Regions from separate parts of the Streptomyces sp. NPDC057307 genome, predicted to be linked through region 3. Evidence: riboswitches for the same ligand, from Rfam matches in the RefSeq annotation. Region 3 holds a riboswitch; each other region holds the start of a gene.

Region 1 (3,246 bases), on a different contig from region 3:
ACGACGGCCGGGACGACGAGCGAGCCCCAGCGGGCGCTGCCGAGGCCGCCGAGCGACCAGAACAGCGCCTCCTGGAAGTGCTCGGGCCGGGCGGAGACCACCAGGATCAGGGTGGTGAGCGCGGACAGGATGTACGAGACGGTCACCCCGGCCAGCACGAGCCGGCCGCCGGTCATCGTGCCGCCGCGCCGGGCGAGCGCGTAGACGACGGCCATCGCGAACAGCGAGCCGGCGAAGGCGGCGGCCGGCATGGCGACGGTGGTGGTGATCCCGCCGCCGATGCCACCGCCGATGCCGAAGACCAGGACGAGTACGGCGCCGGTGGACGCCCCCGAGGAGATCCCGAGCAGGAACGGGTCGGCCAGCCGGTTGCGTACGAGGGCCTGGAGGACCGTGCCGACGACGGCCAGCCCGGCGCCGACGACCGCGCCGAGCAGCACGCGCGGCAGCCGTACGTCCAGGACGATCGTGCGGAAGGGGCTGGGCTCCGCGCCGCCGGTGAGGATCGTGACGACCTCACCGGGCGGGATGCGGACCGAGCCGAGCGCGAGCCCGGCGACGACGGCGCAGACGAGGGCGGCGGTGAGACCGCCGAGGACGAGGGCGTGCCGCAGCCGCCGCCGGGCGGGCGGGGTCCGACAGCTCATCGCGGCGCGCCTACTCGCCCGCCTCCGGATGGAGTTGGTCCGCGAGCCGCTGGACGGCGGCCGGGGCACGGACGCCGAGCACGGCGTCGGAGAGCGGCAGGACGGCGAAGCGCTTGTTCCTGATCGCCGGGACGTCCTTCAGGACGGGGTCCTCCAGCAGCCGCTTCTTCTTCTGCGCGACGGTGGTGGAGCCGTAGTCGTAGATGACGATCGCCTCGGGCCGGCGCGCCACGACCTGCTCCCAGGTGGCGTCGCCGAAGGACTTGTCGAGGTCGGCGAAGACGTTGCGCCCGCCGGCCCGCTCGATCATGTCGTTGCCGATGCCCTTGCCGCCGGCGGTGAACGCGGTCTTGTCGCCGCTGTCGTAGACGAAGACCGGGACGGGCTTGACGTCTTCGAGACCGGCGGCGGTGGTTTCGAGGGTGGTGCCTGCCTCGGCGGTCCACTTCGCGGCGCGGTCGGCGACGCCGAAGGTGCGGCCGACCTCCGTGACCTCGCGGAAGACGTCGTCCATGGAGGTCTTGCCCTTGGCGCAGTTCTCCAGGTTGAGCCGGGTGTCGATGCCGGCGCCCTTGAGGTCGTCGCGGGTGCGGCCGTCCTTGGCGGCGAAGGCGCTGGCGTAGCCGCCGTAGACGAAGTCGGGGTTGACGGAGAGGAGTTTCTCCTTGGAGGGGTACTCCTTGGCGACGACCGGGACGCTCTTGTACGCCTTGTCGTAGGCGGGCAGGACCTGGTCGTCCAGCCAGGCGGTGCCGATGAGGGACTTGGTGAGTCCCAGCTCGATCATGATCTCGGTGACGTGCTGGTTCATGGTGACCACGCGCTTCGGGGGTGCCTCGAAGGTGGTCTTCACACCGCAGTTGGTGACGGTGTACGGGAATCCGTCGGCCGGGGCTCCGGCCTCGCGGACGGGGTCCGCGTCGGCTGAGCAGGCGGCGAGCGGGAGCAGCAGCGGAAGCAGGACCGCCGGTATGAGGGCGTGGCGCCGCGAGGACATGACTGGGCCTCCTCCGGGGGATTTCCGCGTCCCCTGGCATGGTGGGAGAAGGGCGACAGGTCAGTTCCTGGCTTCCGGGGCCCCGCTCGCGCGAAGGCCCTGGTCACAGTGGCGGGACCGTGCCGGATTCACACCGGCTTCCTGGGTCCTGCCGCCCGGGTTCGGCGCCAGTGTGTCAGACGACCTCGACCTGTTCCTCCGTGACCTCGCCGTCCACGATGCGGTACGAGCGGAACTGGAACGGGCCCGCGTCGTCGGTGTCGGCGGTGGAGACCAGGACGTAGTGGGCACCGGGCTCGTTGGCGTAGGTGATGTCCGTGCGGGAGGGGTACGCCTCGGTCGCCGTGTGCGAGTGGTAGACGATCACCGGTTCCTCGTCCCGGTCGTCCAGGTCCCGGTAGAGCTTGAGCAGGTCCGCCGAGTCGAACTCGTAGAACGTGGGTGAGCGGGCCGCGTTGAGCATCGGGATGAAACGCTCGGGCCGGTCGCTGCCCTCCGGGCCCGCGACCATGCCGCACGCCTCGTCCGGATGGTCCGCGCGCGCGTGGGCGACGATCTGGTCGTACAGCGCCTGGGTGATGGTCAGCATGAGGTGAAGGATAAGCAGGTGGCCTCCGCGTCTGAGATGCGGAGACCACCTGGTGAGACAGTGCGTGAGACGGCGTGCGGGACGGCCGGTGAAGCGTGCCGCCGTAAGTACCCGGCGTCAGTCGGAGACCTTCGCGTACTCCGGCTCGTGCGGGCCCTCCGGATCACGCCGGTCCCGTGCACCGGTCGCCGCGAGTTCCGGGTTGCGGCGCTTGAGCAGCGCCCAGCCGCCGGCCAGGCACACCGCCCAGATCGCGCCGACGTACAGCGACACCCGGGCCTCGGAGTCGTACGCGATCAGACAGGTCACGAACGACAGGAACACCAGCGCCACCCAGCTCAGCGCCGAGCCGCCCGGCGCCGGGAACGAGGACGCGGGCAGCCGCCCGGCGACCACGGCGGAGCGGTACTTGATGTGGCTGACGAGGATCATCATCCAGGTCCAGATACCGGCGGCGGTGGCGACCGAGGTGACGTACAGGAACGCCTTCTCGGGGACGATGTAGTTGAGGACGACGCCGATGCCCATCAGCGCGACGGACGCGGCGATGCCGAACGCCGGTGTGCGGCGGGAGTTGAGCTTGCCCAGGACCTTCGGCGCCTCGTTGTTGGCGGAGAGGTCGCGCAGCATCCGGCCGGTGGAGTACATGCCGGAGTTGCAGGACGACAGGGCCGCCGTCAGCACGACGAAGTTGACGATTCCGGCGCCGAGCGGGATGCCGATCTTGGCGAAGGCGTGCACGAACGGGCTCTCGCCCTCGCTGAATTCGGTCCACTTCACGACGGCGAGGATGACGGTGAGCGCGCCGACGTAGAAGACGATGATGCGCCACGGCAGCGTGTTGATCGCCTTGGGGAGCGTCTTCTCCGGATTCTCGGACTCGCCGGCGGTGACGCCCACGAGTTCGACGGCGAGGTAGGCGAACATCACGCCCTGGAGGGTCATCAGGCTGGAGCCGATGCCGTTGGGGAAGATGCCGCCGTGCTGCCAGAGGTTGCCGGTGGTTGCGGTCT
Region 2 (3,246 bases), on a different contig from region 3:
GAACGTACACTCCTCCCCGTGAGCTGCCGCGGCACACCGCGACGCGACAACGGCCGCCCCAGGACCCGCAGGGGTGGACGGCGAGGAATCGGCCGTGTATCCACCGCTGTTGCGGAGCGACGTCGATGAAGCGACGCGAGGACGCGAGGGAACCACGACACTCCCGGGCGATCACGGTTCACGCGAATGATCTCCACGCCCGGGAGTTGAACCCCGAGGATTTCAGCTCAAGGTGAGGAGGACTTCGTCGATCTCGCCGTCGCGGGCCTGGGCGAAGCCCCTTCCCTGTCCGGTGACGACGAAGCCGCACTTCTCCAGTACGCGGATCGAACCCGTGTTGTCCGCCGCCGCGTGGGCGTACAACGGCCGCGTTCCGGCGAGTTCGATCAGTGCCGCGAGCGCCGCCGTGGCCGTCCCCCGGCCCCAGTGCGCCCGGTCGATCCAGTACGTGACCTCGCGTTCGTCCGGAGGCCCGTACACCGCGACATGGCCGACCACCTCCTCGTCGGCGAGCACGGTACGCATCAGCACATCCGGGCGGGCCCGGATCCTCGCCCAGTGGTCGTCGAAGTGCCCCCGGTCGTAGTGGTACTTCCTGGTGACGGCGGCCACGTGCTGCGCCGCGGGGTCGGACAGGTGCTCCCAGAAGATGTTCAAGTCGCTGTCGCGCACTTCACGGAGAGAGATCATCTCTTCGGTTGCTCCCGCCGCAGGTCGAGATTCTGGTAGATCTCCGTCGTCACCTTGGAGAAGTTCATGGTCATGAAGTGCAGACCCGGAGCCTCCTCGCCGATCAGCCGACGGCACATCTCGGTGGCGTGGTCGATCCCGAGCGCCCTGACCGCCTTGGGGTCGTCCTCGACGTCGAGCATCCGCTCGGCGAGCCCCGCCGGGAAGACCGCGGTGCTGAGGCTCGGGATGCGGCGCAGTGAGCGGATCGTGGTGACCGGCATGATCTCCGGGATGATCGGCGTCGGGCACCCGGCGGCCGCGACCCGGTCGCGGAAGCGCAGGTAGTCGTCGACGTCGAAGAACATCTGGGTGATCGCGTAGTCGGCTCCGGCGCGGCACTTGTCGACGAAGTGGCGGATGTCGCTGTCCCAGTCGGGTGAGCGCGGGTGCATCTCGGGGAAGGCGGCGACGCCGACACAGAAGTTGCCGGATTCCTTGATCAGCTCGACCAGTTCCGACGCGTACTCGACCCCCTGCGGGTGCTTCGTCCAGGAGCCGAGCGGGTCGCCGGGCGGGTCGCCGCGCAACGCGAGGATGTTGCGGACGCCTTGGTCGGCGTAGTGGCCGAGGATGTTGCGCAGCTCCGCGACGCTGTGGTCGACCGCCGTGAGGTGGGCGACCGGGGTGAGCGTCGTCTCCTGGGCGATCCGTCCGGTCATGCCGATGGTGCGGCCGCGCGTCGAACCGCCCGCGCCGTATGTCACCGAGACGAAGTCCGGTGAGAGTGCTTCCAGCCTTCGGATCGCCGTCCACAGCCCGGCTTCGGCCGCCGCGCTGCGTGGCGGCATGAACTCGAAGGAGTAGCTACGGCCCCCTGCGGCGAGGAGGTCGCGGATGGACAGGGCGTGGTCCGCCCTTGTGCTGGGAATACCGAGAGCCATGAGCGCAGGTTAATGGCTGCCACTTGCGATCCGACCGTCGTCCGATTGCTGATACCCGATACGCGATACCCGCTTCCGGCAGCACGCCGGCCCCACGTCCGGATGGTGAGCAGGGGTGTGTGGGCGCCGTCCGTCCCCCGTAGGCTGTTCAGTGCAGCTGGTTCGCTCCTGTCCGCCAGGCAGGACGTCGCAAGAGGGAACCCGGTGGGAATCCGGGACTGCCCCGCAGCGGTGAGTGGGAACGACCGCCGTCATACGCACTGGGCCCGGCCGGGTCTGGGAAGCGACGGCCAGTAGGTGTCTCGTAAGCGATACGGGACGGGCCCACGAGTCCGAAGACCTGCCCGTTGCCCGTGCGCGACCGATCGCGCGCGGTCATTCCGGTGACCTCGTGGGCGGGTCGGCGTACATATCGAGCGGCACGCGTGGCATTCGCGCGAGGCGTCCGCACGATCGGTCGTCCCTTCGCGTCCGCGTCCCGTCTCCGGGATGTTCAGGACACATCTCGCGAAGGAGAGTTCCGTGACAGCGCAGTCCGCAGCCGCGGCAGCACGGGCCACCGTGTACGGCTACCCCCGCCAGGGACAGAACCGCGAACTGAAGAAGGCCGTCGAGGGCTACTGGAAGGGCCGCGTCGACGCCGACGCCCTCCGCGGCACCGCCGCCGAGCTTCGCCGTTCGAACTGGCGGCAGCTGGCCGACGCCGGTATCCACGAAGTGCCGTCCGGTGACTTCTCGTACTACGACCATGTGCTGGACACCAGCGTCATGGTGGGCGCCGTTCCCGCGCGGCACCGTGCGGCGGTCGACGCCGACGCGCTGGAGGGGTACTTCGCGATGGCGCGCGGCACGCAGGACGTGGCGCCGCTGGAGATGACGAAGTGGTTCGACACCAACTACCACTACCTCGTACCGGAGTTGGGGCCGGACACGGACTTCGCCGCGGACTCCGCCAAGCAGGTCGCCGAGTTGAAGGAAGCCCTCGCGCTCGGTCTCACCGCCCGGCCCGTGCTCCTCGGCCCCGTCACGTATCTCCTGCTGGCCAAGCCCGCTCCGGGCGTGGCGGCGGACTTCGAGCCGTTGACGCTGCTGGACCGGCTGCTGCCGGTGTACGCGGAGGTCCTGGCCGATCTGCGTGCCGCCGGCGCCGACTGGGTGCAGCTGGACGAACCCGCGCTGGTCGAGGACCGGACGCCGGCGGAGCTGAACGCCGCCACCCGCGCCTACCGCGATCTGGGCGGTGCCACCGACCGGCCGAAGCTGCTCGTCGCCTCCTACTTCGGGCGGCTCGGCGACGCGCTTCCGGTGCTCGCCAAGGCCCCGATCGAAGGTCTGGCCCTGGACTTCACCGGATCGGGTGCCGCGAATCTCGAAAGCCTCGCGGCCGTGGGCGGGTTGACCGGCAAGCGTCTGGTCGCGGGTGTCGTCGACGGACGCAACATCTGGATCAACGACTTCGAGAAGTCCCTCGCCACTCTCGGCACGCTGCTCGGCCTCGCCGACCGGGTGGACGTCTCGGCGTCCTGCTCCCTCCTGCATGTCCCGCTCGACGCCACCGCCGAGAGCGACATCGCGCCGGAGGTCGCCCGCTGGCTGGCGTTCGCCCGCCAGAAGAGCACCGAGGTGGCGACGC
Region 3 (3,246 bases):
CGACGACCCGAGGGTCGGCTTCTTCACCCAGCGCGACGTCTACCAGGCGGGCATCGACAAGGGCGAGGTGATCCCGCCGGCGAAGACGATGGACGACATGCACACGGTCGTCACCAACTCGACGGTGGACGGCGTCCTTTCGGCGGTCTTCGCGATCCTGATCCTCGTGGTCATCGCCGACGCGGCACGGGTCTGCTACAAGGCGATCCGCCACCCTTCGAGCGTGAAGCTGTCGGAGACGCCGTATGTGAAGTCGGAACTGGTCGCACCGGCGGGCCTGATCCCGACGAAGGAGGAGAAGGCGGAGCTGGTGGCGGCCGAGGCATCGACGAGGGCCGGGGCGGGTCCGTCATGACGTCGGCGATCTCAGCGGCGAAGGTACGGCACGCGGTGGGCCGGATCCGTTGGTACGTACGTGAGTTGACGGGCGAGTCGGCGTACGACCACTACGTGGCCCACACCCGCGCCTGCGACCCGACGGCGGAGATCAAGACCCGCCGCACGTTCGAACGCGACCGGATGGACGCGAGGGAGGCGGACCCGAGGGAAGGATTCCGCTGCTGCTGAGCCGCCGAAGGGCCGCCGTTCCCTGCGGGGAGCGGCGGCCCTTCGCCGTGAGAGGGGCCAGCGCACCCAGTCCTTGAGCTGCTCGGTCTCCAGCGTGATCCCCACCGGTTCGGGCAGAGCGACCGTCCTGCCGAACGGCACGGTGCGGGCACGCTCGGCCGCGCCGCTCAGAATCCGGTACAACTCGTCGAAGTCGGCCGTTTCCACATGGACCCGGTCAGTAGTGGCCACGCTGCTGGACCCTCCTCATGTCGCGCTCAACGGTAGCGGCGCCCTCGGACAACGCACCGCCATAGCCGTGTCGCACACTGCATGGATGGATCAGACGACACGGCCGGAGGCCGACTTCACCATCAGAGCGGCCGAGCCCGGCGAGTACGACGTGCTCGGGGAGATAACCGCGCGGGCCTATCTGGACGACGGGCTGCTGGACTTCGGGGAGGACGACCCCTATCTGGCCACTCTGCGGGACGTCGCCGCGCGGGCCGCCGGGGCCGAGGTGCTCGTGGCCGTCGACGCGGACGGGGGTGTGCTCGGTGGGGTGGCCCATGTCTCCGGGCCGTCCGCGTGGGCCGATCTGGCCGGGGACGGGGAGGCCGAGTTCCGCATGCTGGCCGTCGCGCCGGCCGCCCGGGGCCGGGGTGTCGGCGGGGCGCTCGTACGGGCGTGTGTGGAGCGCGCGCGGGCCACCGAGGGGTGCGTACGGGTGCGGCTGTCCACCCAGAAATCGATGCTGGGGGCCCATCGGATCTACGAGCGGATGGGCTTCGTACGGACCCCGGAGCGCGACTGGTCGCCCATCCCGGGGCTGTCCCTGCTTACGTACAGCCTGGAAATCTAAGGCGTTTCGGGGCTGATTCCGGCGCAAGCCGAAACACCCGCGACACAACATGTGGGGGGTGCTGCTCCCAACGGGCCCCACATGTATGCTCAAGTCTGTTGTCGCCGCAGGAGAATCCGGTGGAAATCCGGAACTGTCCCGCAACGGTGTGCTGTGGTGCGCTTTGCGCGCCCGCGAGTCCGAGCACCTGCCGACGGCGCATCCGGCTCGACCGATCCGGATGCCGAGACGTCCGGGCCTCGAGGTTGGGCCGGTGGACGCCGCACCGCGCGCTGCCCGCTCCCGGGCCGGCGTACGCGGGCGTGCGCCGCCGTGCCCCTCCCCCGTGGCCCAGAGCCGAGCGAGGGAGAGCACCACGTGACCATCGCGCCAGCCGATCCGGCTTCAGCGATCTCCGAGCGGGGACCGGGTACGGCCGTTCCGGCCGACAGGTCTGTCGACAGGCCGGCCGACGGGCCCGGGACGAGCCTTCTGCGGCTCCTCACGGACCTCACCGCCGACCTGACCGACACGGACCCCGGCAAGGTCGCCGCGGCCGCGCTCCGGGGCCGTAACGCCGCGTCGGACGAGGCCGAGTTGCGTGAACTCGCCACCGAGGCCGCCGCCGGGCTCATCTCCGAGGACCCCGCCTACTCCCGGCTCGCCGCCCGCCTCCTCACCCGCACCATCGCGGACGAGGCCGCCGGCCAGGGCGCCCTCTCGTTCTCCTCCTCGGTCGCCGTCGGCCACGCGGAGGGCCTGATCGCCGACCGTACGGCCGCGTTCGTCACGCGCCACGCCGCCCGCCTCGACGCGCTGATCGACCCCGTCGCCGACGACCGTTTCGGCTACTTCGGCCTGCGTACCCTCTTCAGCCGCTATCTGCTCCGGCACCCGATCACCCGCGAGGTCATCGAGACGCCGCAGTACTTCATGCTGCGCGTCGCGTCCGGCCTGGCCAAGGACGACTCCCCGGCCGCCGTGGACGAGGTCGCCGCGCTGTACGGCCTGATGAGCCGGCTCGACTACCTCCCCTCCTCCCCCACGCTCTTCAACTCCGGCACCCGGCACCCCCAGATGTCGTCCTGCTACCTGCTGGACTCCCCGCTGGACGAGCTGGACTCGATCTACGACCGCTACCACCAAGTGGCCCGCCTCTCGAAGCACGCGGGCGGCATCGGCCTCTCGTACTCCCGTATCCGCGCCCGCGGTTCGCTGATCCGGGGGACGAACGGGCACTCCAACGGCATCGTGCCGTTCCTGCGGACGCTCGACTCCTCCGTCGCTGCCGTCAACCAGGGCGGCCGGCGCAAGGGCGCGGCCTGCGTCTACCTGGAGACGTGGCACGCGGACATCGAGGAGTTCCTGGAGCTGCGCGACAACACCGGCGAGGAGGCCCGCCGTACGCACAATCTGAACCTCGCGCACTGGATCCCCGACGAGTTCATGCGCCGGGTCGACACGGACGGCGACTGGTCGCTGTTCTCGCCCTCCGACGTGCCCGAGCTGGTCGACCTGTGGGGCGACGACTTCGACGCGGCGTACCGCGCGGCCGAGGCGGCGGGCAAGGCCCGCCGGACCATCCCTGCGCGTGAGCTGTACGGCCGGATGATGCGCACCCTCGCGCAGACCGGCAACGGCTGGATGACCTTCAAGGACGCGTCGAACCGTACGGCGAACCAGACCGCCGAGCCCGGCACCGTCGTGCACTCCTCGAACCTCTGCACCGAGATCCTGGAGGTCACGGACGACGGCGAGACGGCCGTCTGCAACCTCGGCTCGGTCAACATCGGCGCGTTCGTCACAGACTCGGGCGAGCTGGACTGGGAGCGGCTGGACGAGAGCGTCCGCACCGCCGT

Evidence for each region. Region 3 has a riboswitch for cobalamin ahead of ACFUN8_RS26285 (ribonucleoside-diphosphate reductase subunit alpha). Riboswitches for the same ligand answer to the same signal wherever they lie in the genome.
Region 1: linked by a shared signal. The riboswitch ahead of ACFUN8_RS27750 (ABC transporter substrate-binding protein) and the one ahead of ACFUN8_RS26285 (ribonucleoside-diphosphate reductase subunit alpha) in region 3 are both predicted to bind cobalamin.
Region 2: linked by a shared signal. The riboswitch ahead of metE (5-methyltetrahydropteroyltriglutamate--homocysteine S-methyltransferase) and the one ahead of ACFUN8_RS26285 (ribonucleoside-diphosphate reductase subunit alpha) in region 3 are both predicted to bind cobalamin.

What each region holds. Positions count from the first base shown of each region.
Region 1 is NZ_JBHUZM010000105.1:5,652-8,897, forward strand. Features, by position in the region: gene ACFUN8_RS27745 (FecCD family ABC transporter permease) at 1-647, opposite strand, end outside; gene ACFUN8_RS27750 (ABC transporter substrate-binding protein) at 658-1,644, opposite strand; cobalamin riboswitch at 1,685-1,831, opposite strand; gene ACFUN8_RS27755 (Mov34/MPN/PAD-1 family protein) at 1,820-2,233, opposite strand; gene ACFUN8_RS27760 (amino acid permease) at 2,351-3,246, opposite strand, start outside.
Region 2 is NZ_JBHUZM010000009.1:91,325-94,570, reverse strand. Features, by position in the region: gene ACFUN8_RS06085 (GNAT family N-acetyltransferase) at 223-690, opposite strand; gene metF (methylenetetrahydrofolate reductase [NAD(P)H]) at 687-1,613, opposite strand; cobalamin riboswitch at 1,755-1,976, shown strand; gene metE (5-methyltetrahydropteroyltriglutamate--homocysteine S-methyltransferase) at 2,136-3,246, shown strand, end outside.
Region 3 is NZ_JBHUZM010000094.1:4,592-7,837, forward strand. Features, by position in the region: gene ACFUN8_RS26270 (carbon starvation CstA family protein) at 1-355, shown strand, start outside; gene ACFUN8_RS26275 (YbdD/YjiX family protein) at 364-567, shown strand; gene ACFUN8_RS26280 (GNAT family N-acetyltransferase) at 884-1,408, shown strand; cobalamin riboswitch at 1,487-1,618, shown strand; gene ACFUN8_RS26285 (ribonucleoside-diphosphate reductase subunit alpha) at 1,766-3,246, shown strand, end outside.